2 regions of the Paenibacillus sp. J22R56 genome follow, and region 2 is predicted to be linked to the other one. Evidence: a T-box and tRNA genes for the amino acid it is inferred to sense, from the RefSeq annotation. Region 2 holds a T-box; the other holds one or more tRNA genes.

Region 1 (16,134 bases), 270 kb from region 2:
CGTCTGGTGTGCGGATCTATACCGCTGGGAACAAGCGGCTAAGCGGCATTATGATGGGGAAATACTTAGTACAACAGAAAACTTCATTATTGGAACAGTAGATGCTGCTCTGGCCGCTCAGAATGCTGCTGTTGCCGCGGAGTCACTTGGGCTCGGTATCGTGTATATTGGCGGCATACGTAATCAACCAGAACAAATATCTGAGCTCTTAGAGCTTCCTCAGCATGTGTATCCGGTGTTTGGCATGTGTATTGGTGTTCCAGATCAATCTCCGCTTGATCGACCACGGTTGCCACTTTCAGCTGTTTATTACGAGAATAGCTATAATACGAGTACTATAGATTCAAATATTGATGCTTATGACGAGACGATGAGCAATTATATGAAGGCTAGGTCAAATGGAAAGGCAGGCACAACCTGGTCGCAGGCTATGGCAGCCAAGGCAGGGCCAGTACGTATGCATATGCGCTCCTTCCTACAGAAGCAAGGATTCGAGCTCGAATAAGTTTATGTGCCTATCGTGAACCGAAAACTGACTGTCAATGCATGTGGACAAGTATCACATTTCTGTCATTGACATCTCATCTGAGAACGATTATCATTATACCTAGTTAATTGATAATTGTTATCACGGATGCGCAGTTAGCGCATAATAACTGAAACGGGCCGCTTTACGGCATCGGAAGGAGCGTGCAGGTCACATGATTCGTCTTACGACTTCGAATCTCGACATTGCTTATGATGATCGTCTCATCGTTCAAAATTTAAATATTGCTATTCCTCAAGGTAAGATTACAGCCCTTGTAGGATCCAATGGATCGGGCAAATCGACCATCCTGAAGACGATGGCGCGTTTGATGCATCCATCAGGAGGCAGTGTACTGCTGGACGGTAGATCAATTCATAAGCAGTCAACGAAGGAAGTGGCGAAGCAGCTGGCTATTTTGCCGCAAAATCCGACGGCCCCAGACGGTCTTACCGTTGCAGAGCTCGTATCTTATGGACGTTTTCCCTATCAGAAGGGCTTTGGCTCGCTGACCAAGGAAGACCGCCGCATTATTCAATGGGCAATTGAAGCTACCGGGATGGGTGAATTTACAGATCGTCCAGTAGATCAATTATCGGGCGGCCAACGTCAACGTGCATGGATTGCGATGGCTCTCGCGCAAGAGACAGATATATTGTTCCTTGATGAGCCAACAACGTTCTTGGATATGGCCCATCAGCTTGAAGTTCTGCATTTGCTGCAGAAGCTTAATGAGATGAATAATCGTACGGTTGTCATGGTTGTGCATGATTTGAACCATGCTTCTCGTTACGCTCACCATATGGTTGCGATTAAGAAGGGTACAGTTGTAGGTGAAGGTACGCCAGCCGAAGTTATGACACCGGATATTTTACGTGAGGTGTTCAACATCGAGGCAGACATTGTACCGGACCCGCGTACTGGTGTACCTTTATGCTTACCTTATGCATTGGCTGGTGAACCGGCTGCTGATAAAGTGTTGGTAACAGCACAGCCTGAACGTATTCTGACTGCAGCAGGGGCATAATGATTAGCTTTAAAAAGCCGTGCTAAGTAAGCACGGCTTTTACTTTTCTAGGTCCTCTAAAATAATCTTAAAAAAACTTTTATAAAACAGTTGCATTTTGTTTTTGAAGGTGATATATTATTACTTGTCGCCGCGATGATAAACAAAACGGACGACAGCGAAAGTAACATGCGGAAGTGGCTCAGCGGTAGAGCATCGCCTTGCCAAGGCGAGGGTCGCGGGTTCGATTCCCGTCTTCCGCTCCATATTGTGCGGCCTTAGCTCAGCTGGATAGAGCGTTTGACTACGAATCAAAAGGTCAGGAGTTCGAATCTCTTAGGCCGCGCCAATTTTTCTTAAATACTTACTTATACTTGTCGGGATGTAGCTCAGCTTGGTAGAGCACCTGGTTTGGGACCAGGGGGTCGCATGTTCAAATCGTGTCATCCCGACCATTTATACGCGGGTGTAGTTCAATGGTAGAACTTTAGCCTTCCAAGCTAATAGCGTGGGTTCGATTCCCATCACCCGCTCCAGATTTTCAAACAATCTCCTTCTTCGGAAGGAGTTTTTATATTTTATATCCTAACATTGGCAGCCCTTGCGGGGGCTGCCTTTCCTGCGTTCTAAAAAGAAAGTGGGCGCTTCGGGCTTCAACCGAGCGTCATTTTGTAGTATGATGAAAAGAAGATGAAAATGCGTTAAAGTACAGGAGGATCAGTATGTCGGACCAAGTAACATCGACTTTATCGGCACAACACCGGCCGCAGGCTAACAATTTGCTGCGCAGAGACGTCCGTTTCCTAGGCAACATACTCGGGGAAGTGCTCGTCCATCAAGGTGGCCGTGAGCTGCTGGATATTGTTGAACAAATTCGTGAAACAAGTAAAGCCTTGCGCGCAGAATTTGTGCCTGAGCTTTTTGAACAGTTTAAGACGACGGTTTCATCGTTAAGCCCGGAAATTCGCCATCAGGTGATCCGTGCCTTTGCGATCTATTTCCAATTGGTCAACATTGCAGAGCAGAATCATCGTATTCGCCGCAAACGTGATTATGAGCGTTCGGCTGGGGAAAGTGTACAACGCGGTTCCATCGAGAGCGCTATTTCGGATTTGAAAGAGCGTAATATCGATATTGAAGGTGTTCAAGAGATCTTGAGCAATATTTCACTAGAGCTCGTTATGACTGCGCATCCAACGGAAGCGACGCGTCGTGCCGTGCTTGATATTCATAAGCGGATTGCTGAAGATGTAATGGAACTTGATAATCCGACTCTGACTTACCGTGAACGCGAGATTCTTCGGGACAAGCTGCTGAATGAAGTGCTTATTCTATGGCAAACTGATGAGCTTCGTGACCGTAAGCCAACTGTTATTGATGAAGTACGCAATGGCTTGTATTATTTCGACGAGACATTGTTCGAAGTGCTTCCTAACGTATATGAAGAACTGGAACGCAATCTTACTAAATACTATCCAGGCGAGAAATGGCATGTACCAAGCTATCTGCGCTTCGGCTCATGGATCGGCGGAGACCGCGACGGTAACCCGTCGGTAACTGCGAAGGTAACATGGGAGACGCTGACGCTTAACCGCCAGCTTGCTATTAAGAAATACGAAGAGAAATTACATGAGCTTGTCAGCATTCTGAGCTTCAGCACAAACCTTGTTGAGGTATCGGAAGAGCTGATTAGCTCCATCAAGAAAGATCGTGAGCATGTCGAACTGAAATGTATCGACCTGTGGCGTAATGCGAAAGAGCCATACCGCATTAAGCTCGGCTTTATGCTTGAGAAGCTGGCTAACACTCGTGATGAGTCCCTCAAAGGCTCTGCTATGCGTTACAACAGTGCAAGCGAACTGCTTGATGAACTGCATATCATCGACCGCAGCTTACGCGGCCATTTTGCAGATTACGTAGCCGATACACATATCGGTAAGCTTGTCCGTCAAGTTGAGCTGTTTGGATTCCATATGCTTGCTTTGGATATCCGCCAGCATAGCCAAGAGCATGAGAATGCGATGTCGGAAATTTTGGCGAAGATGAATGTTGTAGCGAACTACGGCTCGCTTTCCGAAGAAGAGAAGATTGCTCTTCTCAGCAAATTGCTGGAGGACCCTCGTCCACTTACTTCGTCGCATCTGGATTATTCTCCATCGACTCGTGAGTGCCTGGACGTATATCAAACGGTCTACAAAGCACAGCAGGAGTTTGGACCAGAATGTATTTCGACTTATCTGATTAGTATGACGCAAGGTGCAAGCGACATGCTGGAGGTTATGGTATTCGCGAAAGAGGTAGGATTATTCCGTAAAGAAGCAGACGGCAGCGTTCGCTGTACACTGCAATCGGTACCTCTCTTCGAGACAATTGATGACCTGCATGCTGCTCCTGGTATCATGAAGCTGCTCTTCGAACTGCCAATCTATCGTCAAGCCGTAGCAGCAAGAGGCGACCTGCATGAAATCATGCTTGGTTACTCCGATAGTAACAAAGACGGCGGCGCGGTAACGGCGAACTGGGAACTGCGCGTAGCCCTGAATGATATTACAGCAACTGCTGGTGAACACGGCGTTAAGCTGAAGTTCTTCCATGGACGCGGCGGTGCACTCGGCCGTGGCGGCATGCCGCTTAACCGCAGTATTCTTGCACAGCCTCCACATACCGTTGGCGGCGGCATTAAGATTACAGAGCAAGGCGAAGTATTGTCTTCGCGTTACTCGATGCAGGGCATTGCATACCGCAGTCTTGAGCAAGCATCATGGGCGCTTATTACAGCGGCACGTCTTGCGAAATATCCACAAGCTCAGGATGATGCCGTGTTGAAAGAGTGGGAAGAGATTTCACGTTCCATCTCCGAGACTGCATTGAACAAGTACCAGGATCTGATCTTCCGCGATCCAGACTTCCTGACTTACTTCAAAGAGTCGACTCCACTTCCTGAGGTAGGCGAACTGAACATTGGTTCCCGTCCTTCGAAACGGAAGAACAGCGATCGCTTTGAGGATCTGCGTGCGATTCCTTGGGTATTCGCTTGGACGCAAAGCCGTTACTTGCTGCCTGCATGGTATGCAGCGGGTACTGCGCTTAAGCAGTACACGGGTGATGATGAACAGCGTCTGACAACACTGAAGACGATGTATGAGAAATTCCCGTTCTTCCGTTCGCTGATCGACAACCTGCAAATGGCACTTGCTAAAGCAGATTTGACGATTGCGAAGGAATATGCGGATATGATCTCCGATAGCACGATTCGTGACCGTATCTTTACTCAAATCGAGAACGAGTATAAGCTGACTTCGGATATGATTCTGAGCATTACAGGACAAGATGAGATTCTGGATAACGTACCAGTCATCCAAGAATCGATTCGTCTGCGTAATCCGTACGTTGATCCACTCAGCTACATGCAAGTTCAGCTCCTCACAGAGCTGAGAGAGCTTCGTGCGAAGGATGAAGATGATCCTGAACTGCTCCGTGAAGTTCTTCTTACGATTAACGGAATTGCAGCTGGTCTGAGAAATACAGGCTAATAGAAATATGGATAAAACCGGACATTTGGCTTATTACAGTCGAATGTCCGGTTTTTTGTGTATTTGTCTATTTCTTTATCCTCCTTTTAAATTCACTTAAGTTTGATTTAAGGTACATGCCTCATGATAGGAATCAAGCAAGGGACATGAATCGCAAATCGCGGTCGTAATGAAAAGGAGCGATAAAGATGAACAATGAATATGAAAATAACCACAATAACGTAAATGATACAGATAAGCCGGAATCCACAGCGGAACATAAACCTTACACTTATACTTACGGACCAAATCGTTCTGCATCTAGTCTTCGGACAGCCTACGAGAATCAGCTAATGAAGATGACAGATGAAGGCGGGGAACTAGGGAATTCAGGATGGGGAAGCAAGAAACCAGGCAAGAAGAAGTCGCAGGCAAAAGCGATGGTGGCCGCTTTTCTAGTTGGCGCCGTGGTCATCAGTGGTTTCATGTATGCATCGGACCGGACAAACTTGTTCACTGGTAACGAGCAAGCTTCCACAGTAGCAACAACGACCGCAAGTAACTCGGCGCAGCAAGCAGCCGGTGTAACAACAGCATCAGTTAGTGTTGATGCAACTATCGCAGATGTCTATAAAGCAGCATCTCCAGCAGTAGTAAAGATTGAGAACTACACGCAGCCGGTGCAAAGCAACGGCAGAGGTTATGGAGGAAGAGGCGGATTCCAAGGATTTGGAGAGATGCCGCAGACACAAGAGGACAGTGGTCAGTCTGGTTCGACAGACAGCTCACAGCTTGAACTGGCAGGAACGGGCACAGGGTTCTTTTTCGAATCATCAGGCTATATCCTAACTAACCAGCATGTTGTCGCAGATGCGTCGCAGGTGAAGGTTCAAGTAGAAGGCTATGATGAGCCGTTCATTGCAGAGGTAGTAGGGGAGAATGCGGATCAGGATTTGGCCGTTCTCAAAATCAGTGGAACAGAGGCATTCCCGACACTCGCAATCGGTGACTCGAATCAAACGGCTATTGGCGACTGGGTGATCGCAATTGGTAACCCATATGGCTTCGATCATACCATGACGGTTGGGGTACTAAGCGCGAAGGAGCGTCCAATCACAATCAGTGACGAAGACGGCGATCATGTGTATGAGCATTTGCTGCAAACGGACGCTTCGATTAATCCAGGTAACTCCGGTGGTCCGCTGCTGAATGCAAGTGGCCAAGTGATTGGTATCAACACTGCTGTGAATTCTGAGGCGCAAGGTATTGGTTTCGCTATTCCGACAAGTACGATTCAAGAGACACTTAAACAGCTAGTTGGTCATAATGTATAAAGCCATTATTTGATAAATTATCTAAAGCGGAGAGGCATGCGGGCCTCTCCGCTTCTTCTATAATAAGGGCAGAATCGAAGAGGACTGACGTGCCTTTCCGCTTTGCTATATAAGGACAGAACCGATATAATAGACCAGGTGTGAATGGAGGATTTTTGTAGTATGGAAAGATCATCTGGCTATTGGACAGCGGTTGTTATGGTCCTTATAGCTGCGGCTTGCTACGGAATTATGTCATCCGTTCTAAAGCTCGCTTATGAGAAAGCTTATACCTTTCAGCAAATTACAGTTCATCAAGTAGGGGCCGGTGCGATATTACTTTGGCTGCTGGTCCTCATAAGACCAGGAGCATGGAGTAAGCTCGCTTTCAGCTGGAAGCACTGGGGGGCTTTAGCTTTTACCGGTATTTTTGGATTAAGTATGACGACTGTCTTATATAATCAGACTTTGGAGAGACTCGATGCTTCTTTCTCAATTGTCTTGCTTTTTCAGTTCATGTGGATTACGATTTTGCTAGAAAGTTTGTGGAAACGTAAATGGCCCACGAAATGGCAATGGGCAGCGATTGTGATGGCGATGGCAGGGACGGTGCTCGCGGCCGGACTGTTTGAGAATAAGCTCACCGATATGGATTGGGCAGGTGTATGGTTTGGCCTTGGCTCTGCGGTAACTTATAGCTTATTCCTGCTCCTGACAGGCAGAGTGGCGCCGGGTTATGATCCCGTTTATAAATCTGCAATTATGATGTCATTTGGCTTTGTTGTTATTGCAATTATGTATGGATATAAGGCGTTTGATGGCGGCCTTGAAGGAGAATGGGGCCTTATCGGCTGGGGAATTGCGCTTGGACTAATCGGACAGGTTCTGCCGACGGTCTTTTTTACAGCCGGTATTCCGAGAATCGGAAGCGGGCTTGCGTCCATGCTTGGATCGATGGAGCTGCCTTTCGCGGTCGTTAGTGCCTGGCTGATTCTAGGCGAACCGATATCGCTTGGCGGTATTGGCGGCATCGTGCTTATTCTAGGCGGCATTGTGCTAGCTGAGTATGGTTCACGCTTACGTCAGTCAACCATTCAAACGTAGAACCATGCTTACGAAGTAAGAATTATCACGAAAATCACGTGACTGTACCATGCTTACGAAGTAAGAATTATCATAAAAATCATGTGACTGAACCATGCTTACGAAGTAAGAATTATCACAAAAATCATGTGACTGAACCATGCTTACGAAGTAAGAATTATCACAAAAATCATGTGACTGAACCATGCTTACGAAGTAAGAATTATCACAAAAATCATGTGATAATTCTTTTTGGGAGGATGAATAGTGAATGTATTGGAAGCCCGCCTAGCTCGATTAGCACTTAAAGGCGACCAGCGGGCATTTGCTGAGCTTGTAGGACTGTATCAGGATAAGCTGTTCCATATGGCCTACCGAATGTTATATAACCGCCAAGAGGCGGAGGACGTCGTTCAGGAAACCTTCCTGCGGGTCTATAAAAATCTGGAGCGATATGACGAATCGCTTAAATTCTCCACGTGGATTTACCGGATTGCGACAAACTTATGTATCGATCGGCTTAGGAAACGGAAGCCTTCGTACTCTCTGGATGCGGAATCAACAGATCATGAGGGGCTTGATGGCTACTCCATGATTCCAAGCGATAACCGTACGCCAGAGTCAGAGCTCTTACTTACAGAGACCCAGCGTATTATTCATGAATCGATTGACTCGCTGCCTCCGAAGTATAAGACGATTATGATGCTTCGATATATTCAGGAGATGTCTCTGCAGGAGATCAGCGATGTACTCGATATGCCGGTAACGACGATTAAGACTCGTGTTCACCGAGGCAGGGAGTTTTTACGAAAAAAACTCGAGCATAAACTGTAGTTCAATTTTCGCAAAAAAGTGAAACATCATGTGCGAGCTGTACGTACTCTATAAATGAGGAGAGCTTATGCGAGCAAACGAAAGAAAGGACTGGCTGCTATGAATTGCAACGTCGCGGGCGTATGGATGCATGATTATTTAGACGGCGATCTGCCGCGTGAAGATGCACGAGAATTACAGACTCATTTGAGCTCATGTCCCGCTTGCCTAGCCCGCTTTGAACAGCTGGAGAAGACGGAAGCGATGATGCTGAGCACGTTAGAGCATACCGTTTCCATTCCCGATTATGATAAATCAGCTTTGACCAATCGTATTATGGCTGAGCTGCCTAAGCCAGCAAAATCGAAAGAGCGTCGTGGCTTGCTGCGGTACATTTATAAGTATCCGGGCCTTACAGCTGCTGCTTTGTTCGTGCTTGTTATGCTTGGAAGCTTCACCTCGATGTGGGATCAGGATTCAAAGCTGATTGTATCCGGTGAAGATCTGCAGCAGGTTGTCATTAACGGAAATACGGTCACGGTTCCTGAAGGTGCCCACGTGAAGGGTAATTTGGTTATTGAGAATGGAACTGCCGATGTGAAAGGTGAAGTGGATGGCAATGTAACGGTCATCGACGGCAATCTGAATCTTGCATCGACTGGTTACATTACAGGACAAAGCCGGACCATTGATCAGGCGCTAGACTGGTTCTGGTACAAAGTGACGGAAACGTTCAGCGGATTGGCTTCTTAGGACGAACTGCCTCTCTTGCAGAGAGGCAGTTATTTTTTTCTGAAAAAAAGGGTTTCCAAGTGCAATTCTAGAAAACAATAAAGTTAAGACCAGATAAAGTGTAAACGGCGGAACCGTTATTATAAATAGCGGCATACGTTTCGCGGATGAAATATAAGCACAGAATAGAAAGATCATATACATTCTTATATTTTAAAGATAATTGTCGTCGGCAGTTTGGGGGTTGATCTGTGAATTATTTCAATGATTTGACTTGGAATGGCTGGATTAAGGACATTATTGATATTGGCATCGTTAGCTATATTATTTATAAATTGATTTTGCTCGTGCGTGGCACAAGGGCAGTTCAATTGCTTAAGGGGATATTGGTCTTGGTCGGCACCTGGGCGATCAGCACCTGGTTTAATCTCTATACGCTGAAGTGGCTGATGAATCAGATGTTCACATTTGGCGTCTTGGCGGTACTTATTATTTTCCAACCGGAGCTTCGTCGTGCGCTGGAGCAATTGGGTCGCGGCAAGCTGTTTGCTCGTACCTCAACGCTGGAGCGCGATATTGTTGCCGAACAGATTGAAAGTGTCATGAAGGCTGTTCAGCATATGGCTCAGCGAAGCATCGGGGCATTGATCGTCTTTGAACGAACTACAGGAGTAACCGAGCTGATTGAATCCGGGATTCAGATGGAGTCACGGATTACGTCCGAGCTGATCATGAACATTTTTACACCTAATACACCGCTGCATGACGGGGCGGTTATTATCCGGGGTAATCAGATCATGGCCGCTGGCTGTTATTTGCCGCTTTCGGAGAATCCATTTATCAGCAAAGAGCTTGGGACCCGTCACCGTGCTGCTATTGGGGTCAGCGAAGTTAGTGATGCTGTTGCTGTTATTGTATCGGAAGAAACAGGACAAGTTTCCCTTGCTATTAACGGGATGATTGTTCGTGATATTAAGGAAGAATCGCTGATCTCCAAGCTGTTCGAAGAGCTGACGCCAAAACAGACGAGTAGTAAGGAGCGAGCAACCGTATCCTCGTTCTCGTTCTGGAAGCGGAAAGGAGGCCGCGATGGATAAGTGGTTAAGTCATCCGACGATACTCAAGATCCTTTCTGTTGCGATTGCGCTGCTCTTGTGGGCAATGGTTCATTTTGATCCGGAATCGACTCCGGCTACCGTGACCTCCTCTTTGAATACAAAAGTCATTGAGGCGGCCTCGGTTATTCCGACAAATCTAGATGAAACGAAATATGCACTTGTAAAAGTAGAGCCTACTGTCGTTCGGCTGGTCGTTGAAGGGCGGAAAGCAAGCCTGTTGACGCTGAATGAGGAGGATTATGTTGTACATGCAGACTTAAGCAATATTACAGCTGGTGAGCATGTGGTGCCGCTGACTTATGATTTGCCTAAAGGTATTACCCTTGTGGAAAGTTCGCCACGTTCCATTACGGTGGATATTGTAGAGATTGAGACGAAGACATTTGATCTTGGGGTCGCAACGGAAGGGACACCTGCGAATGGTTATATTGCCGGTACTCCATCCGTGAAATCAGGTACAATCGTGAACATTACACTGCCGAAGGACGAGATGGCTCTTGTAGGAGCAGTTCGTACAACCGTTGATATCGAAGGTGCAGAAAAGTCAGTTGTGAACAAGAAAGCACAGGTTATTGTGTACGATACCGAAGGGGAAGCGATGGAGCATGCAATTGTTCGTCCTTCCACAGTAGAAGTTGAGGTTCCAGTCACACCGCCGCTGAAGACAATGCCGTTGCAGCTTGGATTTACGGGAAGCCTGCCGGATGGTTTAAGTGTCAGCTCGGTGAAGGCGGATATCGATAAAGTCGCCGTGTACGGTGATCAGAAGCTGCTGGATTCGATGGAAACCTACACGGGCGGCGTAACCATCGACCTATCGAAGATTAAGGAATCCGGTACTGTGAAAGCGAAGGTTACAGCTGTCGGTGACGTGAAGATGGTAGAACCGTCTGAAATTGATGTAGAGGTTAAGGTAGTGGCTTCCCAGACGTTAACGCTTGACCGTACCGTTAAATTAAACGATCTGCCGGAAGGACTCACGGCGTCGTTCAAGGACCCTGACAATGGTCATGTATCGATAACGGTTCGTGGTGCGCCTAATATGCTTGCAGCTCTGCAGAACGACGATGTGAAGCTGTCAGCGGATTTGAGTGATGCCAAGGTTGGAACGACAACCGTTCCGCTCCTTGTTAAACTGCCGCGATTTATTGATCTGGCAGAGGAAAAACCAACTATTAAGCTTGATATCACGGATAAAAATGCAGCAAGCGACAGCAACAGCAACTCGGAAGGAGCCGGGGATGTTCCGGCTGGCGGCCAGCCTACCGATTCAAATTCATCCGGTAATGCAACCGACCCTCCTCCTGATAAGAATACAAATACAGGAACGGGTGCAGGTAATGGTACTGGCTCAGGCACGGGAACTGATTCCGGTTCTAGTACCGATCCTGATTCAGATGAAGATCCCGCTGAGGAACCAAGTACTACTCCATGACGGAATGTGAGTGGAGGCGGGAAAAGCGGTAGTTAAAAGTAGTTCAAAAGCGGCCTCAGATCGAGTAGGATTAGGAATAGGCCATTGCAGCAGCAGATTTAACGACAAAAGGGGCATGAGAAAATATGGGGAAATATTTTGGTACGGATGGCGTGCGCGGTGTAGCTAATCTAGAGCTGACTCCGGAGCTAGCTTATAAAATCGGCCGTTGCGGCGGTTATGTCTTAACAGGCCAGGCGGATAAGCCGAAGGTAGTTATCGGTCTGGACACACGGATCTCGGGTCCAATGCTGGAGGCTGCGCTGATTGCAGGTCTTCTGTCGATTGGTGCGAGCGTTATTCGACTTGGCGTCGTATCGACTCCAGCAGTTGCTTATATTACACGTGAATTAAAAGCAGATGCAGGTGTTATGATTTCTGCTTCCCATAATCCGGTTCAGGATAACGGCATTAAGTTCTTTGGCGGGGACGGCTTCAAGCTGTCTGATGAAACAGAGCTTGAGATCGAGCGTCTAATTGATGCTGAGGTCGATGAACTTCCTCGTCCAATCGGCGGCGAGATCGGTACCGTAACGAATGATGATAATGCGAAATATCGTTTCCTTGATTATTTGAAAACGACAATTAATGGTGATTTCAAGGGCCTTAAGATCGTACTCGACTGTGCACATGGCTCGGCATACGAGCTGGCACCAAAAGTATTCCGCGAGCTTGGTGCGGAGATTATTACAGTTGGAGCGGAGCCGGACGGCCGCAACATTAATGCTGGCGTGGGTTCGACGCATCCGGAATACTTGCGTGAGCAAGTGTTAGCGCATGGTGCAGACCTGGGTCTTTCGTTCGATGGCGATGCTGACCGTCTGATTGCTATTGATGACAAAGGCGATGAAGTCGATGGCGACTATATCCTTTGCATTTGCGGGGATGCGATGAAGCGGGCTGGCAAGCTCAAGAATGATACCGTTGTAACGACTGTAATGGCGAACATTGGTTTCTTCAAAGCAACGCAGCGTATTGGTCTGCAAACGGCTCAGACGGCTGTTGGAGACCGTTACGTGATGGAAGAAATGCGTAAGGGCGGATATAACCTTGGCGGTGAACAGTCCGGTCATGTTATTTTCCTCGATTACAATACAACAGGTGATGGTATTCTGACGGCTCTACAACTGGTTGATACGCTGGTAGCTTCGGGCCGCAAGCTGAGTGATCTGAAAAACCTGATGAGCAAATATCCGCAAGTGCTGGTGAACGTTCGTGTAGAGGATAAGAGCTTATATGCGGGTAATGAGGCTATCGTTAAAGCGGTTGAGGAAGTTGAGCAGGAGCTTGGCGATAACGGCCGCGTACTCGTTCGCCCATCCGGAACAGAATCGCTGATCCGTGTTATGGCCGAAGGCCCAGAGAAAGACCAGATTGAGGATTATGTGGCTCGAATCGTTGATGTGGTGAAACAGCAATTAGGCTAAAGGTTAGCGGGTTTAAGTCTACTGCCGACTAATTGCCGACAAATACAAAAGTCTCCACGATTCCGTGGAGACTTTTGTATTTGCGGCTAGGCGATTTGAATATATAGGTAATGTAAGGGATTTTATTTGCTTCAAAAGTTGGGGCAAATGTATGGCGGGGCTTGGGCATTTTGGACGAGAAGGCGGATATTATTAGGAGAAATTACCGGAGTTGTTCGTCCTGCGCCTAAAGTTCAGGTTGCGAAACCAGTCGAAAGTGAATATGATAGAAAGTATGATTCCAGCAGGAAAGCGAGGATAGTGGTTGTAACTAGTAATATAAGCGCCAGAGCTTGCGTGATGATTTGCCTTATGGAGTTATGAGCATGAGGGATCATACGGGAAGCTGACGAGGTGAAGGTGTTCGAATTATTCGGCGGGGACCTTCCGGTTATTAAAGCCAACCGAAAGCCGATACGCAAAGGGATTGGGCGACCGATCTTACAAACGTACGGCAGGCTGCACTTGTTGTTTTGATTTATTTGCATTCATTCGAGGAATTAAACATGCTCCCGTATGTCTATGGTGCCGCCTGATAGGTTGGCACGGGCAGAGGGGTAATACGCCTGTGCCACATATCGGCTGGCATCCGTATTCATAGTTGGGAGACAACTATCGATTAAACGGAGGTCTTTATTATATGTGTGGTATTGTAGGATATATTGGTAAACGTGATTCTCAGGATATTTTGATCGAAGGGTTGAAGAAGCTGGAATACCGGGGTTATGACTCCGCTGGTATTGCGGTATTCACAACGAACGGACTGGAGATTAAGAAATCCAAAGGCCGTCTGGCTGTGCTTGAGGATAAGCTGCGTGATGAGCCGCTGCAAGGTTCGGTTGGTATCGGTCATACACGTTGGGCAACTCATGGTAAGCCATCTGACGTTAACTCGCATCCTCATACAGATAACTCGGCGAAGTTCTCGGTCGTGCATAACGGCATTGTCGAAAACTACCTGGATCTGAAAGAGGAATTAACGATTAAAGGCCATCGTTTTGTGTCGGAGACTGACACTGAAGTTATCTCGCACCTGGTTGCTGACGAATATGATGGCAACATTGTCGAAGCAGTACAACGTGCTGTAAAACGTATGCGCGGCGCATTTGCGCTTGGCGTATTAACAGAATTCGAACCAGAGCGTCTGGTTGCAGTTCGTTTTGCAAGCCCGCTTGTTATTGGCGTTGGCGAAGGCGAGAACTTCATTGGCTCGGATATTCCGGCAATTTTGGAGCATACTCGAAATGTGTACATCTTGAACGACGGCGAAATGGCTGTATTGACACGTGATGGTGTCGAACTCATGACGACAGAGGGCGAATTTATTTCCAAGGAAATATACCATGTCGATTGGGATCTTGTGACAGCGGAGAAAGCCGGATTTGATCATTTTATGCTGAAAGAGATTCACGAGCAGCCGAAGGCATATCGTGATACAATGCTTGGCCGTATCGCGGATGACGGCAAGTCGGTTAACCTGACTGAGCTTTCGATGACAGCTGATTATGTGAAGTCGATTCGCAAAGTGCATATCGTTGCTTGTGGTACGGCTTACCATGCAGGTATGGTTGGTAAAACCGTTATTGAATCGCTCGCACGCATCCCGGTTGAGACGGACGTAGCATCGGAATATCGTTACCGCTCACCAATCATTACACCTGATACGCTGGTTATCGTTGTTAGCCAATCGGGCGAAACAGCAGATACACTTGCAGCGCTTCGTGAAGCGAAACGTAATGGCGCTCGTGTTCTGGCAATCACTAACGTTGTAGGCAGCTCGGTTGCTCGTGAAGCGGATGATGTGCTCGTAACTTGGGCAGGTCCAGAAATCGCGGTAGCATCGACAAAAGCTTACACTTCGCAGCTGATTGCATTCTACCTGTTTGGTCTGCACCTTGCTGGCATTCTGGGTACGAAAGACGAAGCAACAGTTGCTGGTATTATCACTGCGCTGGGTGAGCTTCCTGAACAAGTGGAGAGCATCCTTGAGAATGCTCCAGTGCTGAAGCAAGTAGCTGAGTCGATCTCTCATCATAAAAACTTGTTCTTTATCGGCCGCGGTGTCGACTATGCAGTCGCACAAGAAGGCTCGCTGAAGCTGAAAGAAATCTCGTACATTCACTCGGAAGCATATGCAGCAGGTGAGTTGAAGCACGGTACACTAGCTCTGATCGAGGAAGGTATTCCGGTTATTGCTTTGGTAACCCAAGAAGAGCTGTATGAGAAAACACTGAGTAACATCAAAGAAGTAAAGGCCCGCGGCGCTCATGTACTGGGTATCGTAAACGCAGGCAACGAAGTTGAAGTAGCTAAATCCGTTGACGAATTATTCGCGATTCCGAAGACATTGCCACTTCTGTCACCAGCTCTGTCAGTTATCCCGCTGCAGCTGATCTCGTACTATGCATCCCTTGCACTTGAGCATGACGTTGATAAGCCGCGTAACCTTGCAAAATCGGTAACGGTCGAGTAAGGAAAGAGCAATCATATATATAAATAAAATTAAAGCTCGCTGTTGATCAGCGAGCTTTTTTATTTTCATAAATGTAAATAAACTTTCACCATTCCTTCAATGAACAGCCATATGGCAGGCCAAACTAATAACATGATAAGGTGTATAATCAACCTAGTCACACTTTGAAGTAGTTGGCATGGAAGGGGTACAGTTTATGATGAAAAGCATAATCAAATCGAAAACAACATGGTTAATTTCAGTCATATTTATTATATGTGTTTTATTCTTCGTCTTATTTTATGATCCGAATGGCCAGTCGTCTGTAGAAGCACCTGCTGCAGTAACTGAGCTAGACGGTTATCAAGTTGTTACTATTCAGGCAAAAGGAGATGGCTTCTACCCTGATCATGTGGAGATTAAGGCAGGAGTTCCAACAAAGATTAACTTTATCAAAACAACCAGCCTGACCTGTATAAGAGCTGTGGATTCAGAAGGTTTGGGATTTGATGTCTATTTGAAGAAGGGTGATAATTTCACAACTTTAGAGGATCTTAAGCCGGGAACCTATCAATTCGACTGCGATATGTATATGTACCATGGGACCATTACGGTGGTCTAGATGGGGTTAAGCAGGGT
Region 2 (16,134 bases):
TAGTCTTCCGCTTGTTTTAGCGCATTCGCGATCCCCTTTGCCTCATGCTGATAGATGTACGTAATCGAGACGCCAAGTGCTTCTCCCTCGCCGAATTGCCCGCGTATGTCGGCTTCTTGAGATGGATGAATGACGATGCCGATACGATCTATTCCAAGCTCCATTAATTTCACGATCGATAATTGCAACAAGGGCGTATTGGCGACAGGTATAAGTGTCTTAGGCCGATTATTGGTAAACGGATATAAGCGACTTCCTTTCCCTGCACAGAGAATTAATCCTTTCAACAGCTTCTCACCTCTTTCTATCCATTTCTACTATTCTATGAAAACTGCTTTCATTTGGTATAGGCCATACCCTGTACACGATTTAAAATAGAACGCTGAGATCGGTGAAAGCGCCGTGCCCTGCACAGGAATTCATTCATATCCTACAAGGAATGCCTATGGGAAGAGACTGACCTAAGGAGTTGACAGACGTTTGAGAATTGCTCAAATATCGACGAATACGATTCCCGTACCGCCGAAGGATTATGGGGGCACGCAGCGCGATGTGCATTATTTAACGGAAGAATTGGTCAACCGGGGGCATGAAGTGTTTCTGTTTGCGAAGAAAGGATCCACCTCGAATGCTACCCAAACGTTCGAATACGAGTCGGATGATCCGAAAAAGCAGCTGGATTTTATTATTAAAAATCTCCCGCCTGACGTGGATATCATACACGATCACTACGGTATCGTTGCGAAAGCGAACCCGCCTATTCCGACGATCAGCAATTCCCATTCCAAAGGGATCAAGGGAGACGTGCAGCTTCGGGTATACGTCAGCAAATTCATCCTCCGTAAATACGGCAAACGAAAAGGCTATGCCGTCCATAACGGCATCCGCATGGAGGATTACACCTACACGAAAGACAAACAAAACTACCTGCTCTTCATGGGAAGATTAATCAAGGAAAAGGGCGTACACCTTGCCATTAAGGTTGCTAAAAAAACAGGCATGCGGCTCATCATTGCCGGCACGCTGAACGATAAATCCTATTTCAATGCTAAAATCAAACCTCATCTGGGCGAAAAAATCAGTTATATTGGTCCCGTCGGCGGAGACCGCAAACGCGAGCTGCTCGCCAATGCAAGCTGCGTCCTGTTCACGTCGACTTGGGATGAACCCTTCGGACTAGTCCTCATCGAAGCACTGGCCAGTGGCACGCCCGTGCTAGGATTCAGGAAAGGCGGCGTTGCCGAGGTGCTGACAGGAATGCCTCAGCTCTTATGCAGAACGACATCCGAAATGGCGTTGAAGGTTAAGTACCGCAAGAAGAGGCTGCCCAAAGCCAGCGAATGCAGACGTTATGCCAGGACCCGCTACTCCGACCGCATCATGACAGATCGATTCGTAAGTTTATACCAAAAAATCATCGATAAAAAATTGTATAAAATTAAAAACAATACATTATGGAACAGACGTAAAGCAAAGCTTCTAGCTACGCCGAATGGAGTTGATAAGTAAGATGGTCACCGTAATCGCGTGTACGATGAGACCCTCATGCATCGATAACGTATTCGAGAATTACGACCGGCAGCTTTGGAAGGACAAACAAATGATTATCGTCTTGAATAACGACAAAATGGATATCGGGCCCTATCAGGAGCGGGCAAGCCAATATCCGGAGAACGAAATCAGAGTGATCCAACTTCCTCAAGAACACAAGCTCGGAAAATGCCTGAACTACGCCATAAATTTGGCCGAGGACGGCATCATCGCCAAGTTTGACGATGACGATTATTACGGACCCGCGTTTTTGCGTGAAACCGCCGGTGCTATCAAAAGCGGTAAAGCATCCATCGTAGGAAAAAATTCCTCTTTCCTTTACTTCGAAGCCAGTCGTTCGTTGATGGTTTTCCGCAAGGGGGGCGAAAATAAATACGTGCGCAGCATCAAGGGCGGCACGCTGGTCTTCCGGAAATCGGTCTGGGAGCGTGTCCCGTTTCCCGAGTTCAAAGCGGTCGGCACGGATTCCGGCTGGGTCGGGCGGTGCGTCCGCAGAGGCTTTCGAGTGTATTCCGTATCCAAGCGGCACTATGTTTGTATTAGAAGAAAAGATATCAAAAGCCATACGCAAAAGAAAAGCACGCGCCTCTATATGTCGCACTGCAAGCTTGTTCTTAAGACGAAGCATTACAGACGGTACGTAAATTAGGCATGGCATGCACAGTTAAAGCACGCGAGGTCAATCGGCCTTCGGGAGTTGGCCTTGCAACATTGCACCCTCAACGTTTCTATTGAATCCTATTTTCCAGCCAGCTTCACGCCCGGCCGAAAAAGAGCTCATCGTGATCATCAACGAAAACTAGCCGATCAACCCGGCGCGATTTATGCCGACATGCCCGACACTGTCCTTGGCGATGTAGCCATATAGGCGGCCAATACTTGAACTTGCATGCGGGCTAGTCTGTGGACAAAACAACAAAATGAAGATTACATGGGTGCTCCTAAATGAGCGTCCTTTTTTTACTTTTATCACCGAATAACACGCTGTATTTTGAATTTTCACATCAAATTCATATCAACTATTCATAAGCGGAACAGTTTCACCCTCTACAGACAAACTTTACAGTCCTTAGATCCGCTACAGACAAGGAATCCAAGCATTCCGTGTCACCCTTCTTTACACCTACCTATCTTTGTCACATGATTCGTATGCAAGCCCATATATTAGTGTAACAACAACTGTTAAGGGGCTGGATGGCAATGAGGAGTAAAGCGCGCAAGGTAGCGATCGTCGGGGTTGGCAATGTAGGTTCAAGCTGCGCGTATTCCCTTATCAATCAGTCGATATGTGATGAAATCATGCTTATTGACCGTACGCCGGACCGCGCGATCGCACAGGCGCTCGATATGACACACGGGATGGACTTCGTTCACAGCCGTACCAAAATATACACAGGCACATATGAGGAATGCTCGAATATGGATGTGGTCATCTTATGCGCCGGAGGCTATCCGCCGAAAGGTCAAGACCGGATGGGCATGTTAATCTCGATCACTGACATTTACAAACATATTATTCCGCAGATTATGGACAGCGGATTTAGCGGTATTTTTCTCGCAGCTGCTAACCCAGTTGATGTCGTTACTTATGTCGTATGGAAGCTGTCAGGGCTTCCCCGCAGCTCTGTCATTGGTTCTGGCACCTCCATTGATTCCGCTCGACTTAAAACACTACTCTGCGAACATTTCCCTGTTGATCCGCGAAGCGTCCACGGGTATGTGCTTGGCGAGCATGGGGAATCACAGTTCCCGGCCTGGTCACATGTGACGATTGGCGGGAAGCCGATTCAAGATATTTTGACCCAGCATCCGGTCAGGTTCGGCCATCTTAAGCTTGATGAGATTGCACTACAAACCAAAAACGCCGGCTGGGAGATTTATACCCGCAAAGGCTCAACACACTATGGCATCGGCAACGCACTTGCCTATATTACCCGCTCCATACTGTACGACGAGCATCGCATCATCGCTGTCTCCTCGGTGTTGGAGCAGGAATATAACCAGACTGGCATTGCAGCTGGCGTTCCCGCTATCATTACCCACAACGGTGTCAAAGAGATCGTCGAGCTGAATTTATCTCCGGAGGAAGAGCAGCAGATGATATTCTCGTGCAGCACGATTAGGAGTGCAATTGAGCAGTTGTCACTTGGATGATACAATGGTAGGCATCATTCCAAGTCTGGGAGAATCCTAACATGACATTAAATCAGTGTACCGATCTGCAGCTCCAAGAAGAGATCCAGCGCGGATGCTCCGTGCTTGTTCTATACCGCAGTACCTTTTGCACTCCCTGCCACACCATTGCAGGACAACTAGAGGCCGTCGCTCCTGCCCTTCGTCAGGAAATGACCGTTACATCGGTCAATATTGATCTTTTCCCGCAGACTGCCGCTCCTCTGGAGCTTCGTTCTGTCCCTGCCCTTGCGCTCTACAAAGATGGCCAGCCGATTACCGTTATGCGGACTTTTGTGGCCTGCCAATCGTTCATCAACATTCTGAGCAGTCGAACGAAATAATAGATTGATTTTTCAGATAATATCCAGTATGATGCTCGTTATAACTAATATCGAGGAACGGGACAGTATCCTTATGATGTTCATGAGCAGCGAGCCGGGGTGGTGAAAGCCGGTGATGACAATTAAGGGGAAGAGGACCCGGGAGATGGCTGGCCGAACCTTACAGTAGGCCCGCCCGGTTCAGTACCGTTACAACGGCGAGATGCTTATAACGACGCGACTTCCATAGTCCCTCAATAAGCAACAAGAGTGGTACCACGGATTCAACCCCGTCTCTTTCCGAGACGGGGTTTTTTATGTTTTCACAAACAATTTGGAGGTCTTCTTATGTTAAAAGAATTCATTGCGGCATCCTTAGCAAAGCATTGTTCTTTAAAAGAACAGCAATTGATTGAGCTCTTGGAATTCCCGCCTAACGAACAGCTTGGTGACGTCGCTTTCCCCTGCTTTGCTCTTTCCAAGACGTTAAAGCAAAGCCCTATTCAAATTGCCGAACAGTTAAGTAATTCTGTTCAAAACGAGCTGTGGACTGCAGAGGCTGCCGGTCCATATTTGAATTTCAAGTTTAACCGTGCTGAGGTTATTAAGCGGTTCGCTAATGAACACCGTGAGAAGGGTCTGCGTTTCCCCAATCTGGGGTCTGGCAAACGTGTCATTATCGACATGTCTTCTCCCAATATCGCAAAGCCGTTTGGCATCGGACATCTGCGTTCGACGATGATCGGAAACGCCCTTTATCGTCTGCTAGGCAAGGTGGGCTATGAACCGGTAAACGTTAATCATCTAGGCGACTGGGGAACCCAATTTGGCAAAATGATAGCTGCTTACCTTCATTGGGGAGAGCCTGCTCAGAAATCCGAAGACCCGATTAAAGCCTATCTCGAGCTTTACGTCCGTTTTCATGAAGAAGCAAAGCTCCATCCCGAGCTGGAGGATGAGGCGCGTGAATGGTTCGTGAAGCTGGAAGCCGGTGATCCGGAGGCGCACAGCTATTGGCATCTTTTCATCGATGACAGCCTTGCAGCGTTTAATCAGCTATACGACCGTCTTGGGGTTTCCTTCGATCATTATCTTGGAGAAAGCTTCTATAACGATAAAATGGACGCCGTCGTCGAGCAGTTGTCACAGCTTGGGCTGCTTGAGGAAAGTGACGGTGCTTTGGTCGTCCGTCTTGATGAGGAGGGACTGCCGCCATGCATCATCAAGAAATCGGATGGTTCCTCGATTTATGCGACCCGTGATCTTGCAACGGCGATTTACCGGCATGAACAGATGCGTGGAGACGAGTTGCTGTATGTCGTAGGTGCAGAGCAGTCGCTGCACTTCCGCCAGCTATTCCTAGTGCTGGAGCGGATGGGCTTCGACTGGGCGAAGCAATGCAAGCATATCCCGTTTGGATTGATGCTGATGGATGGGCAGAAAATGTCTACTCGCAGAGGGAAAGTCGTCTTCCTTGAGGATGTATTGGATGAAGCATCAGCGCATGCGCTGCGCATAATCGAAGAGAAAAACCCTTCTCTCACCGATAAGGGTGAAGTTGCCGAGGCGGTTGGCGTAGGTGCCGTTATCTTTGGCGACTTGTTCCATTCACGGCTGCATGAAGTGAACTTCTCACTGGAGGACATTGTTAACTTCGAGGGTGAGACTGGGCCATACGTACAATACACCTACGCCCGGACGCAAAGCTTACTGCGCAAAGCAGGCTTGCAGTCCGAAGCAGCTGGTACAGCGGCAATATCCGACTTCAGCTTCGTTTCTAGCGATTACGCCTGGCCGCTTGCCAAAGCTCTGATGCACTACCCCGATGCCCTTTCCCAAGCCACACAGCGGTATGAGCCATCGGTCGTCGCCCGTTATCTAATCGAATTGGCACAGACGTTTAATCGGTTCTATCATCATGAGAAGATCATTACCGGTAACATAGCCGAGCAAGGGGCGAAGCTCGTGCTTGTCCAGATGACGGCAGAATGCCTTGAGGATGGGCTGAAGATGCTTGGGGTTAAGGCTTTAAAAGAGATGTAAATCAAAAGGGGCAGGTTCGCTATAGCGAACTTGCCTCCATACTTTATTCTCCAGCCTGCTTAATCATACTCTCAGCAATCCGTATCATATCCTTCCGGGTTAGTTCGCTGCCCATACTATCCATAATCGTATAATAGATGTTCTTCTGCTCATCATACCAGAACAAATAGTGAGGGATATCAGCACCCTGACTGTCGTCGCTCCTATAGAGAGCCTCTTGTCCCCCGATCCGAACGGTCTCTGAGGTAGCGGAAGCTGACTGAGCTACGGTTGCCTTTCCTCCATGCTGCGGAATGTCGGGACCAATCTGAGCCATTAAGTTTAGTACAGTGGATCCGTTAGTAAAACTTAAATTCACACCAAGTGTATTCGTCCAGTCCACTGGTTCGACAATAAGCTTATCCGCTCCCTTTTCTGCGGCTACCCGTTCCAAAAGCTTCTTCTGCAGCTTATCGTAGGCGGAGTGATCCTTGTCACCGCGCATCGGTGGCCTCGGAGAGATCTGCCCATGTTTGAACACATAACCTTCCGGCAGGTAATCCGGCATCTCTAACCGTGGCCCTGATAATTGCCGCAATTTCTGTACATAATCATCGTAAGATCTGTAGGAAAGGTTAAACTCGAACTTGATTGGATTAGTCTTGTCGTATCCATTCGAATTCAACTTGTCATCATTAATATAATAGGCGAGCATTTGCCCCGGCTTCAGCAGCTTCAACACCCGCTGGCGGTAAGCATCGAGCTGTTCGGCTATATCTTTGGGCAGAGGGTAAATTGGAGTTTCAGCGACTGCTTCAATAACTGTCCGGCCATTAGAATCATGAATTTGCACATACTCCGTAGCGGCATAAGCTGTCAGCGATCCTATCAACATGACTCCAGTAATAGCAGTTATAGCCGCTGAGCGACGGATCGGCCTCCGGCGCCTGCCGGTTGGGTCCTTATTGCTCAGCTGATTAATCCGTTCCATAACGGATTGTGTGATGTCTATGTCCGGATAATCAGCCTCCGTTTTCGCGTAACGGATTAAAGCTTCGTTTTCAACAGTGATCGTTGTACGATCCATTCCTTCTCCCCCCCCTTCTCCAGCATATCCCGTACTTTCTGTTTGGTCCTTGCGATTCGTTTCTTAACCGATTCTGGACTTTTACCGATAATGGCTGCTATCTCCACACTTGTCCTTTCCTCGAACACACTTAGAACAAGCAGATTATGCTCCACAATAGAAAGACGCTTTAAGACAGAATCAAGTGGTGGGCTGAATAACTGTCGATCTACGATCTCTTCAGGACTCGCTACTGATTTGTCCGGCTGGAACAAAGCGCGCTTATGTAGTTGCAAACGACGCCTTCGAAGAGCATTTAAGCAGTGCCGGTAGGCGATCTTGTATAACCATGCTGAGAACCCGGCCGTTGGCCTATAGCTCTGAATCGACTGATACGCTTTTACGAAAATATCCTGTGCCGCGTCCTCTGCCTCCTGCTCGTTCTCGAGCATCCTGCAGCAGTATATAAAAATTCGGCGTTGGTACAATTCGACGATTGCCGCATAATTCTCAGTACGCCCATCTTGTACCGAGACAATCCACTTCTCAATCATTTCCGTATCCGTCTATGCCTCCCCCTTTCCTTTCCATTTGTTCTATATAACACCTCGCCTATGCTCCAAGGGGACATTATTTTAAAACCTGTTAATTTTCAAGCTTACCGCAACCTTCCTGGTTTTTCCATTGTATATAATTATAGGTTTATCAATCCATTCAATGATCGGACTGAAAGCGGGGAATCTCGATTTGAATTGGAAAAAGACATGGAAATTGGCGGTAGCTATTTTTCTGATTATTACCCTAGTCACAGCATACTGGTTCTACCATAACCGCAGCGAAGCGGTGTACCAACGAATCATTAATCAGGACGGTTACAGCTTGTCTCTTGTTAAGGAGGGCGTATCAGCTGAGTTCTTTCTGCAACCAGAATGGATTCCGGAGATTGGAGTGAAGAAGCTCAATCTTGTAATTGCAAAGAAATTCGATTCAGACATCATTCTAGATGAGATCGTAAAACGCGAAAACGACTTCTATATTCAGTTGGATATTAGACCACATCCGAATAAATCTTCCGGGCAGTTGCTAAGTACTTCTCTAATCACAAAGGGTTCTGTTCTTAACTCATCAGGCTTTGAGTGGCAAGTCACCGATACCTCTGGAAAAGATATACTTGGGGATAGCTATGGCGCAGGTGAAGGGCCAGGGAATCTAACCTCTATCAACATCAGAAATACCGAGCTTGAGAAGTTTAATCAGGGAGCAAATATCCGCTATACGGGCTATTACTTGTATGGATACCAGCAGTTAAATGGAACGTCTTCCTCGATCTGGCTCCCTATCCTCTTTATTATACTGGTTGTTGGTAGTCTGATTGTGCTCTACCGGAAGCGCTCAGAACCGGAAAACAACTTGGTGTGGAAGCTTATCGGCCATTTGCTGATTGGAGGATTTACGTTTGGTGTGAATCATGTTCGGCTGCCGATCGGCTTTGCTATATACCTGTTATGCTTCCGAAAGCCAAGGCCCAATCATTCCATTAAACATCAAGCTGCGCTGCTTGGCTTGCTTATGTATATCTTGCAGTTAACGGTGCCTTCGATCGTTAATCATTACAATTCAGAGGCTAAACACACTGTCCTCCAACATGTATCTATTGAGGAGTTTGGACTTGAAGGGGTATGGAAAATGGTTGCAGCCCGTGCCACAATTAGTGATCAGGCGAGGATACTGGGCTTTGAGACGATACTTACTGACAACGACGAGGTTAAGGAACTGGAAATCCAATTGGTGGATGTGGATGCCAAAGGCCGCTACATTCATACAGCGGCTGTTTACCATGCTTCGAATCACTCGGTTGATCTGAAGCACAGCTCGACGAAAGAATGGTTACAGTTTCCTAGACAGCTCTTGGCTGATTATTTCTTCGAGCAAATCCAGAGCCTTCAGTTGATGAAATTAAAACCTACAGGCGGCGATCATCGGTATGTGAAGCTGGAGCTAATGGAGGAAGGTCAGCAATGGAGTTATGCAGTGAAGGGCGAGAACAACTTCGGCGTTGATGAAAAAGGGGTCTATACGATCTTTGACGAGCAGCTTCCGGTGACGGCTAATCACATGATGGTATGTGCACCACAAACTCTGGATCCCACCTCCTACTGTGATGACACTGCACAATATTACTTTCGTATCGTAGCAGGTGGAGCTCGGGAATAACATTATAACTCTGTATGAAAACGACAAACGGCTTCGTCCCAGCGATGAACCGACGCTGTCTTAATAGACAGTATCGATTCACGCTTAGACGAAGCCGTTTCATCATGTTATAAAGCTTAAGCTCTCATGGATGCAGGAATCAATTCATTCTCAGTCACTTGACGGTCAAAAAAGGCTGCATTTTTCTCAAAGCAGTTGCAGTAGTAGTCTTTCATGCACAGCGGGCATGGAACGTTGAGCAGACGAGTTACGCCTGTCAAATGCCACTCAGGCTTGGAGTTGTAGAAAAGTCTTGCTTTGGAACCGTCTGCAAGCGTCATAATGTACTGGAATAAACCGGATTTCATGTCTTTGTCCGCTAAGGTTACGCTCTTAATTTGAAGTTTCGAATTCAAGATTTTCACCCTTACTGTTCGTATTCAAGCTTGTGTAATAATACCCTTTATAGCGCCCGAAGTCAATATTTACGCCCTAGCACGAGCTACTGTACAAAATTTTGTAACAGTTATTAAATTAGAGTATAATCTAGTTTACACATACTTACTTGCATAGGAGGTGCAGCGCACTCATGATCAAACTGGGTATTCTCGACCAGTCTCATATTAACGAAGGACAGACTGCAGCAAGCACTTTGAAAGACACCACTCGTCTGGCACAGGAAGCCGACAAACTCGGTTACGGCCGGTACTGGATTTCGGAACATCATGCAGGACGGATGTTATCCTTCTCTAGTCCGGAAATTCTAATCGCCCATCTGGCAGCAGCTACATCACGCATTCGTGTAGGCTCCGGCGGCATTATGCTCCCCCATTACAGCTCCTACAAAGTTGCAGAAAACTTTAAGCTGCTCGAAGCGCTTTATCCTGGTCGGATTGATGTTGGTCTTGGCCGTGCTCCCGGCGGTATGCCGATAGCTACAAGAGCGCTGCAGGAAAACAAATACGTTGATATTAACAAGTATCCACAACAAATCATGGATTTAATCGGATATTTGCGCGGCAAGCAGCCGGAAGGCCATCCTTTTGCCGGTTTGCATGCAGCCCCTGCCATCGAGCAGATTCCCGAGGTTTGGCTGCTTGGGTCCAGCTACGAGAGCGCACGTATTGCCGCCCAGCTTGGAACCAGCTACGCCTTCGCGCAGTTCTTCGGTACACCGGGTGGAGAAGCAGCGATGAAGCATTACCAAGAAAACTTTGAGCCGTCTGTCATTAATGAGAAGCCGCATTCGATGGTTGCTGCTCTTGCGATCTGTGCAGATACACCGGAAGAGGCGAATGAATTGGCGCTTAGTACCGACCTCTTCTTCCTCCTTCTTCAGAATGGCGTTGATCAGATCAGCTTCCCTTCTGTTCAAACCGCCTACGACTATCCCTATACGGAGGCCGATCTGTACCGCATCAATTCCGCGCGGGAACGCCGGATTATCGGTACGCCGGACCAGGTAAAAGCTGGTATTCTACAGCTTGCAGAGCAATACAACGCCGACGAGGTACTCGTCATGAGCTCGATCCACAACTTCGACGCGCGTGTGAAGTCGTATCGGCTGATCGCTGAGGCGTTTGGTCTGCAGGGGTCTAAGTAAGCTGCCGGCTACATTGGATTCCATCCAGTAAAATGAACACTCAAAAGAGGCGAATAGAAGCTGCGTTGGATTCTATCCAGCGTTTTGCGTTCTATTCGCCTCTTTGCTTCTAAAGCAGCTGATTGCGTTGGATGAAATCCAACCCAGCAGTAACTGGACAAGTTGACAGCAGATTGTGCTGTACAAAATCCAACATAACTTCAGAAGGAATTACACCAGCACCAGACTGCAGCAGAACGCGGCTAGTGTGGCGGAGTCAGACTGTCTACTATTCCTCGTAGATCATTTTCCGCGTCATACCTCCGTCGATTACCATATTGATGCCGGTTACGAAATCATTGGCCGGATCGGTTAAATAAAAGCATGCTCTGGTAATGTCGTCAGGCCTGCCGACACGTCCTGCAGGATGCTGCGAATGATCTTCTGGACGTAGCGCATCGTAATCTCCATTCTCGATCCAGCCCGGGCTGATTGCATTCACCCGTATATGATCGGGACCTAGCGACACAGCAAGCGCATGTGTGAGCGCGACGATCCCGCCTTTTGACGCCGCATACGCTTCAGAGTTAGGCTCGGACATTAGCGCACGTGTTGACGCCAAATTGACGATCGCTCCTCCTCCATGCTGACGCATCTGCTTGGCTGCTTCCTTAGCACATAAGAACGTGCCGCGCAGGTTTGTGTTTATTACATAATCCCATTCGTCCAAGGCCAGGTCATAGGGGGATTTCCAAATCCCTAGTCCCGCGTTATTGATCAGCACATCTACTCGTCCTAATTGCTCTTCAATGGCCTGAAAAGCCTCTTCAATCGCCTCCGGTCGGCTAATATCTGCCGTAAAAGCAGCAGCCTGCCCTCCCGCAGTTACAATGCTTCTTACCGTCTGCTCCACCAGTTCCGCGTCACGTTCGACAGCCGCAACACGTGCACCTTCGGCTGCATAACCAGCAGCAACTGCAGCTCCGATCCCTTTGCCCGCACCGGTAATGACAACAACTTTCCCATCAAACCTCATCTTCATCTATACCCCTTCCCTAATAAAGCATTCGCCACAAATAAAATGTCGCATAAGACTCCCAGCCCTTCCAGCCTTCCGCCATCTGCCTAATCTCTTTAATCGTTGGCTTCACACTGCTTCCGGTAAGGGCTTTAATTGAGTTATGCAGACCTACATCCGCGATTGGAAAAGCATTCGGAAGCCGAAGGCAGCGCATAAGCGCATAATTGGCTGTCCAAGGCCCGATGCCGCGAATGCCTGTCAACCTCTTCTCTATGGTCTCAAAATCGCTAAGTGCCAACAGCTGCCGCTTGCTTAATGATCCATCCGCCATCAATTGCGCAACACCAATCAGATACTCGGATTTTTTGACTGACATCTGCATAGGGGCCATATCCTCCGAATTTAACGCCGCAATTGTCTCGGGAACCGGGAACCGCCAGAATGTCCGATCTTCCCGCTCAGTACTTTGTCCATAGACCTCCACAAACCTGCGCTTCAGCCTGTAGGCAAACGTCAGATTAATCTGCTGTCCGATAATCCCCCAGCATAACGCCTCGAATAGATCAGGAATCCCAATATTCCGAAGGCCGTGGAAACGATTGATTGTTTGACTAAGCAGAGAATCCTGACGGGCCATCTCGTAAAATGGCAGCAGATCATGATCGAAATCAAACCATTCCCTGATAAAAGCCTTTATTTCCATCTGCCGCTGCTCACTAACCGTTTCCTCACCAATTATCCGCACAAGAAGAGTTCCGCCATCAGTGGACTCCCCGATCTCAACTACCGCTGGCTCTTCCCCTATTGGGATAAGCCGATAAACCTTATCGCCTTCCACCTGATATAACGGCTCGTTTGGTGATCGCTGCAGGTAGCTGATTGTCTCACCATAACTAAAAGGCTCTGGCACCTGTATTTGAAGCAGAGCTGACTTCGTCATGGATATCCTCCTTTTATGTGCTAATACAATTAATTCTACTACGACTATTCAACCATACCAAACAGACCGGCTGCTTTCGTATTCTTGCGGTTTCATTCGCACTTGCTAACGAATCCTTCCCCATTCGAGGTATACTGAGCGTAGAGGTGACAAAAATGGAAAATAGCATAACAGCCTGCATTCCGGAAGACAAATGGCTTGCCGTTCTGTCGAATGACAGCACTTATGATGGGCAATGGTATTATGGAGTGACCACAACGGGAATCTTTTGCCGGCCATCCTGCAAGTCCAAGCCTCCTAATCGTGAGCATATTCGAATTTTTCATCATGCAGAGGAAGCCATGTCTAAGCAATTTCGTCCATGCAAACGATGCAAGCCCGCTTCGCAGCTGCTGCCGGATGAAGAATGGGAGGGTCAGGCGCGCACTTATATCGAACAGCATTACAACGAGCCGCTTACCTTATCGGTGCTTGCAGATGTGCTTCACTTGAGCCCTTACCATTTACAGCGAACCTTCAAAAGATTAACGGGTGTAACACCCGCTGCCTATATTCAGCAAATCCGAATTCAAGAGGCGATGAAACTTCTTGCCTCCTCCGACTTGCCTATTACGGACATAGCAGGTCAAGTAGGCTTTATGAACGCGGCTCATTTTGCAACAAGATTTCAAGCTATAACTGGACTAACCCCATCCCAATACCGAGGAGCTGAATTTGAACGATGACTAAAAACGTATATTGGACCCTGCTTCAACATGATGATTGGAACCTGCATTTGGCCGCTACAGATAATGGCCTCTGTTATGTAGGCTCGCAAGGAGCCTCCTTCGATGAGCTGGCCGAATGGGCGGAAGCCCGCCTTCCGGGATATGAATTAGTGCGGCATGATACGGAGATGGAGCGGTATACACATGAGTTCTCACATTATTTCCAAGGAAGCCTGGATGTCTTCACTCTGCCTCTTGATCTCGTAGGTACTCCGTTCCAGCAGCGGGTGTGGCAAGCGATGAGCGAGGTCCAATATGGCAACACAGCTGCCTATTCCGAATTGGCTGAGACCATCGGCCGGCCGCAGGCTGCACGTGCAGTAGGGGCGGCAGTAGGCGCCAACCCACTTCTGATCGTCCTTCCTTGTCACCGGATCGTTGGCAAGACGGGATCGATGACCGGCTACCGCGGAGGCTTACCGATGAAGACAGCCTTGCTAGAGCTTGAGCAAAAGCGCGGCTAACGCATCGTTCGAGCTGGAGTCGATTCATCAACGCTTCGAAAGCAAAAAAGGACGCGATTCGGCGTCCTTTTTCTAATTAACAAGTACTCTATTAAGCCCTTGTCATGCGAATAGTCTCGCCCTTTGCCGTGTCCAGCTCAAGAACCGGCCCTTCCAGACTTTCTTCGCGTTCGCCGATCCGGCAAATCGCTCCACCTTCCCACGGATTGTAAGCCCGCAGCCGCGAACCGGCTTCACTGACGATTTCTACCGCCTGCACCTGCCCATTCTCGAAGGCTGCGCTGACGAGGAATCCGCCGACGGCCCGCAGGGTCTCGAAGGAAGCCCGACGATCCGGAGGCCAATTCGGGAACAGCCGGATGATGCCGTTATAGCTCTGCATCAGGCACTCGTTGATAACAGCAGGAAGCGCGAAGTTCTCAAACCAGATGCCCATCGGAGCCATGTAATCGAACGGGGTCGTATCCGAATACCGCCCGCCGGATTCCAGCAATTTGTCCGTGCATGTGCCATTGGGCAACAGGCAGTAGTTGATCTGTCGTTTGAAGCGCTCCAGATCTAACTGCCCAAGCCGCGCGCCGGCCATATGGTAGAAGACGAGCTCATTGCCCCCTTCGTTACGGTGATTATGATACGAATTGACCGCGACCTCGTAATCCTCCGGCGAAGAATGCAGGCCATGCTCCTCTCCCGGGAACACGGTCGTTATGCCGTTCGGCACGTTATACACGACTTCGGGATCCTCGCCTGGTACAGATACGAATACGGTACCCCGCTGCGACTCTGCAGTCGGATAATCCGGGAATCTGCCTAGCACCTCGCGGATCTCGTCAAGCAACACAGCCTCCTCTTCTTCCCACCCTAGCGCTTTGCACGCCTTCTCGAAGGCGTGGAACAAAAACTTCGTTAGGGTCAGATCGACGATGCAGTCGTGGTTCTTCTTGAAGCCAGGCGTCAGCTCGTACAGCTCCGGCACGACAGTCGGGAACACATGGTAACGGTCATCTCCCCAAGCCTCGCCCTGAGCGTCCGGCCGCTTCATATAATCAACCATGAACAAGGCTGCTTCCTTCATCGGCACGAAGGCGCGCTCTTCCAGAAAAGTCCGGTCCATCGTGTAAAGGTAATGCCACCAAAGGCTTTGCACCGTCCACGGCGTCTCGCATACCTCCCAGCCCCAATGCGGAACAGGATACGGCATAACTTTCATTTCGACTGGATAAGCGGAATGCGGGAAATATGCCCCACGCAGGCCGTAATAGTCCTTGGCCCATTTGCGGCTGATCGGAAGCACATGCTCAACCATGCTGACGTACGCCAAATGCTTATCGATATGATTGCTGGAAAAAGCGAGCCAGAACGGCTGCTGTGTGTTGTAATTCATATGATAGTCGCCATGCCATTCGGATCCGATCTTGCCATAGCTCCAATTCGAGAACAACCCCGGGCAAGTCGCATCCGGCTTAACGGAACAGTGGAAAAAGTACAGATTGCGGTACCATACCTGCTCGAGAAAATCATCCTCGAGAGTCACGCTTGACCGCGACCAGTATTCGCTCCAGCTAGAGCAAGCCGCCGTGAAAGCGGAAGTAAAGGCCTCCCTGGATGGAGTGACCTTCGTCAGCGCTTCTTCGGATACATCGGCATCCAGCCCCTCCTCCAGCTCGACGCAGACGATGAAACTGTCGCTTGCCGCAAGCTTCGCTTCGAGCCCTTCGACGTTACCCGCAAGCTCGGCGGATGCAGCCACAGTCACGGATAGCCGGAAGGCCCGATCCCGAGTATCACCTGCGCCCCAGTCCGCCTCCCAGCGGGAGTAAGGCAGCCTTTGGCGGAACGTTAACCTTCGCGAGGAGTGGTCGACGAAGCCTAGCGGACTCGGCAGCTCTTCCGGTGTATTTGGATCTGGGATAAGCTTAATCCGATTAAACAGCGACGCGGCGAGGTCCGGCCGGTCCGACTCTCCGAATGCGATCCATAAGCGATCTGCCTCCTGATCGACGAATAGCTGCACCGAAACGGGATGGCCCTCC

What was found. A T-box is a leader RNA that pairs with one kind of tRNA and senses whether it is charged. The one in region 2 lies ahead of argS (arginine--tRNA ligase), so its partner is inferred to be a tRNA-Arg.
Region 1: it has a tRNA-Arg gene. The T-box ahead of argS (arginine--tRNA ligase) is inferred to sense a tRNA for this amino acid. The anticodon was not compared.

Annotation. Positions count from the first base shown of each region.
Region 1 covers NZ_JBWDNV010000008.1:403,238-419,371, reverse strand. The annotation lists gene nfsA (oxygen-insensitive NADPH nitroreductase) at 1-505, shown strand, start outside; gene AC0YNT_RS21000 (ABC transporter ATP-binding protein) at 702-1,553, shown strand; tRNA gene AC0YNT_RS20995 (tRNA-Gly) at 1,724-1,798, shown strand; tRNA gene AC0YNT_RS20990 (tRNA-Arg) at 1,805-1,881, shown strand; tRNA gene AC0YNT_RS20985 (tRNA-Pro) at 1,911-1,987, shown strand; tRNA gene AC0YNT_RS20980 (tRNA-Gly) at 1,995-2,068, shown strand; gene ppc (phosphoenolpyruvate carboxylase) at 2,255-5,065, shown strand; gene AC0YNT_RS20970 (S1C family serine protease) at 5,254-6,378, shown strand; gene AC0YNT_RS20965 (EamA family transporter) at 6,541-7,461, shown strand; gene sigW (RNA polymerase sigma factor SigW) at 7,708-8,274, shown strand; gene AC0YNT_RS20955 (zf-HC2 domain-containing protein) at 8,374-9,006, shown strand; gene cdaA (diadenylate cyclase CdaA) at 9,237-10,082, shown strand; gene AC0YNT_RS20945 (CdaR family protein) at 10,075-11,538, shown strand; gene glmM (phosphoglucosamine mutase) at 11,664-13,004, shown strand; gene glmS (glutamine--fructose-6-phosphate transaminase (isomerizing)) at 13,684-15,516, shown strand; gene AC0YNT_RS20930 (cupredoxin domain-containing protein) at 15,713-16,117, shown strand.
Region 2 covers NZ_JBWDNV010000008.1:130,461-146,594, forward strand. The annotation lists gene AC0YNT_RS19650 (sugar phosphate nucleotidyltransferase) at 1-287, opposite strand, end outside; gene AC0YNT_RS19655 (glycosyltransferase family 4 protein) at 481-1,509, shown strand; gene AC0YNT_RS19660 (glycosyltransferase family 2 protein) at 1,511-2,200, shown strand; gene AC0YNT_RS19665 (L-lactate dehydrogenase) at 2,752-3,705, shown strand; gene AC0YNT_RS19670 (thioredoxin family protein) at 3,747-4,067, shown strand; T-box leader at 4,112-4,347, shown strand; gene argS (arginine--tRNA ligase) at 4,395-6,089, shown strand; gene AC0YNT_RS19680 (DUF4367 domain-containing protein) at 6,133-7,155, opposite strand; gene AC0YNT_RS19685 (RNA polymerase sigma factor) at 7,116-7,688, opposite strand; gene AC0YNT_RS19690 (hypothetical protein) at 7,882-9,348, shown strand; gene AC0YNT_RS19695 (hypothetical protein) at 9,465-9,743, opposite strand; gene AC0YNT_RS19700 (LLM class flavin-dependent oxidoreductase) at 9,917-10,930, shown strand; gene AC0YNT_RS19705 (SDR family NAD(P)-dependent oxidoreductase) at 11,199-11,945, opposite strand; gene AC0YNT_RS19710 (DNA-3-methyladenine glycosylase family protein) at 11,965-12,870, opposite strand; gene AC0YNT_RS19715 (bifunctional transcriptional activator/DNA repair enzyme AdaA) at 13,026-13,595, shown strand; gene AC0YNT_RS19720 (methylated-DNA--[protein]-cysteine S-methyltransferase) at 13,592-14,101, shown strand; gene AC0YNT_RS19725 (glycosyl hydrolase family 95 catalytic domain-containing protein) at 14,193-16,134, opposite strand, start outside.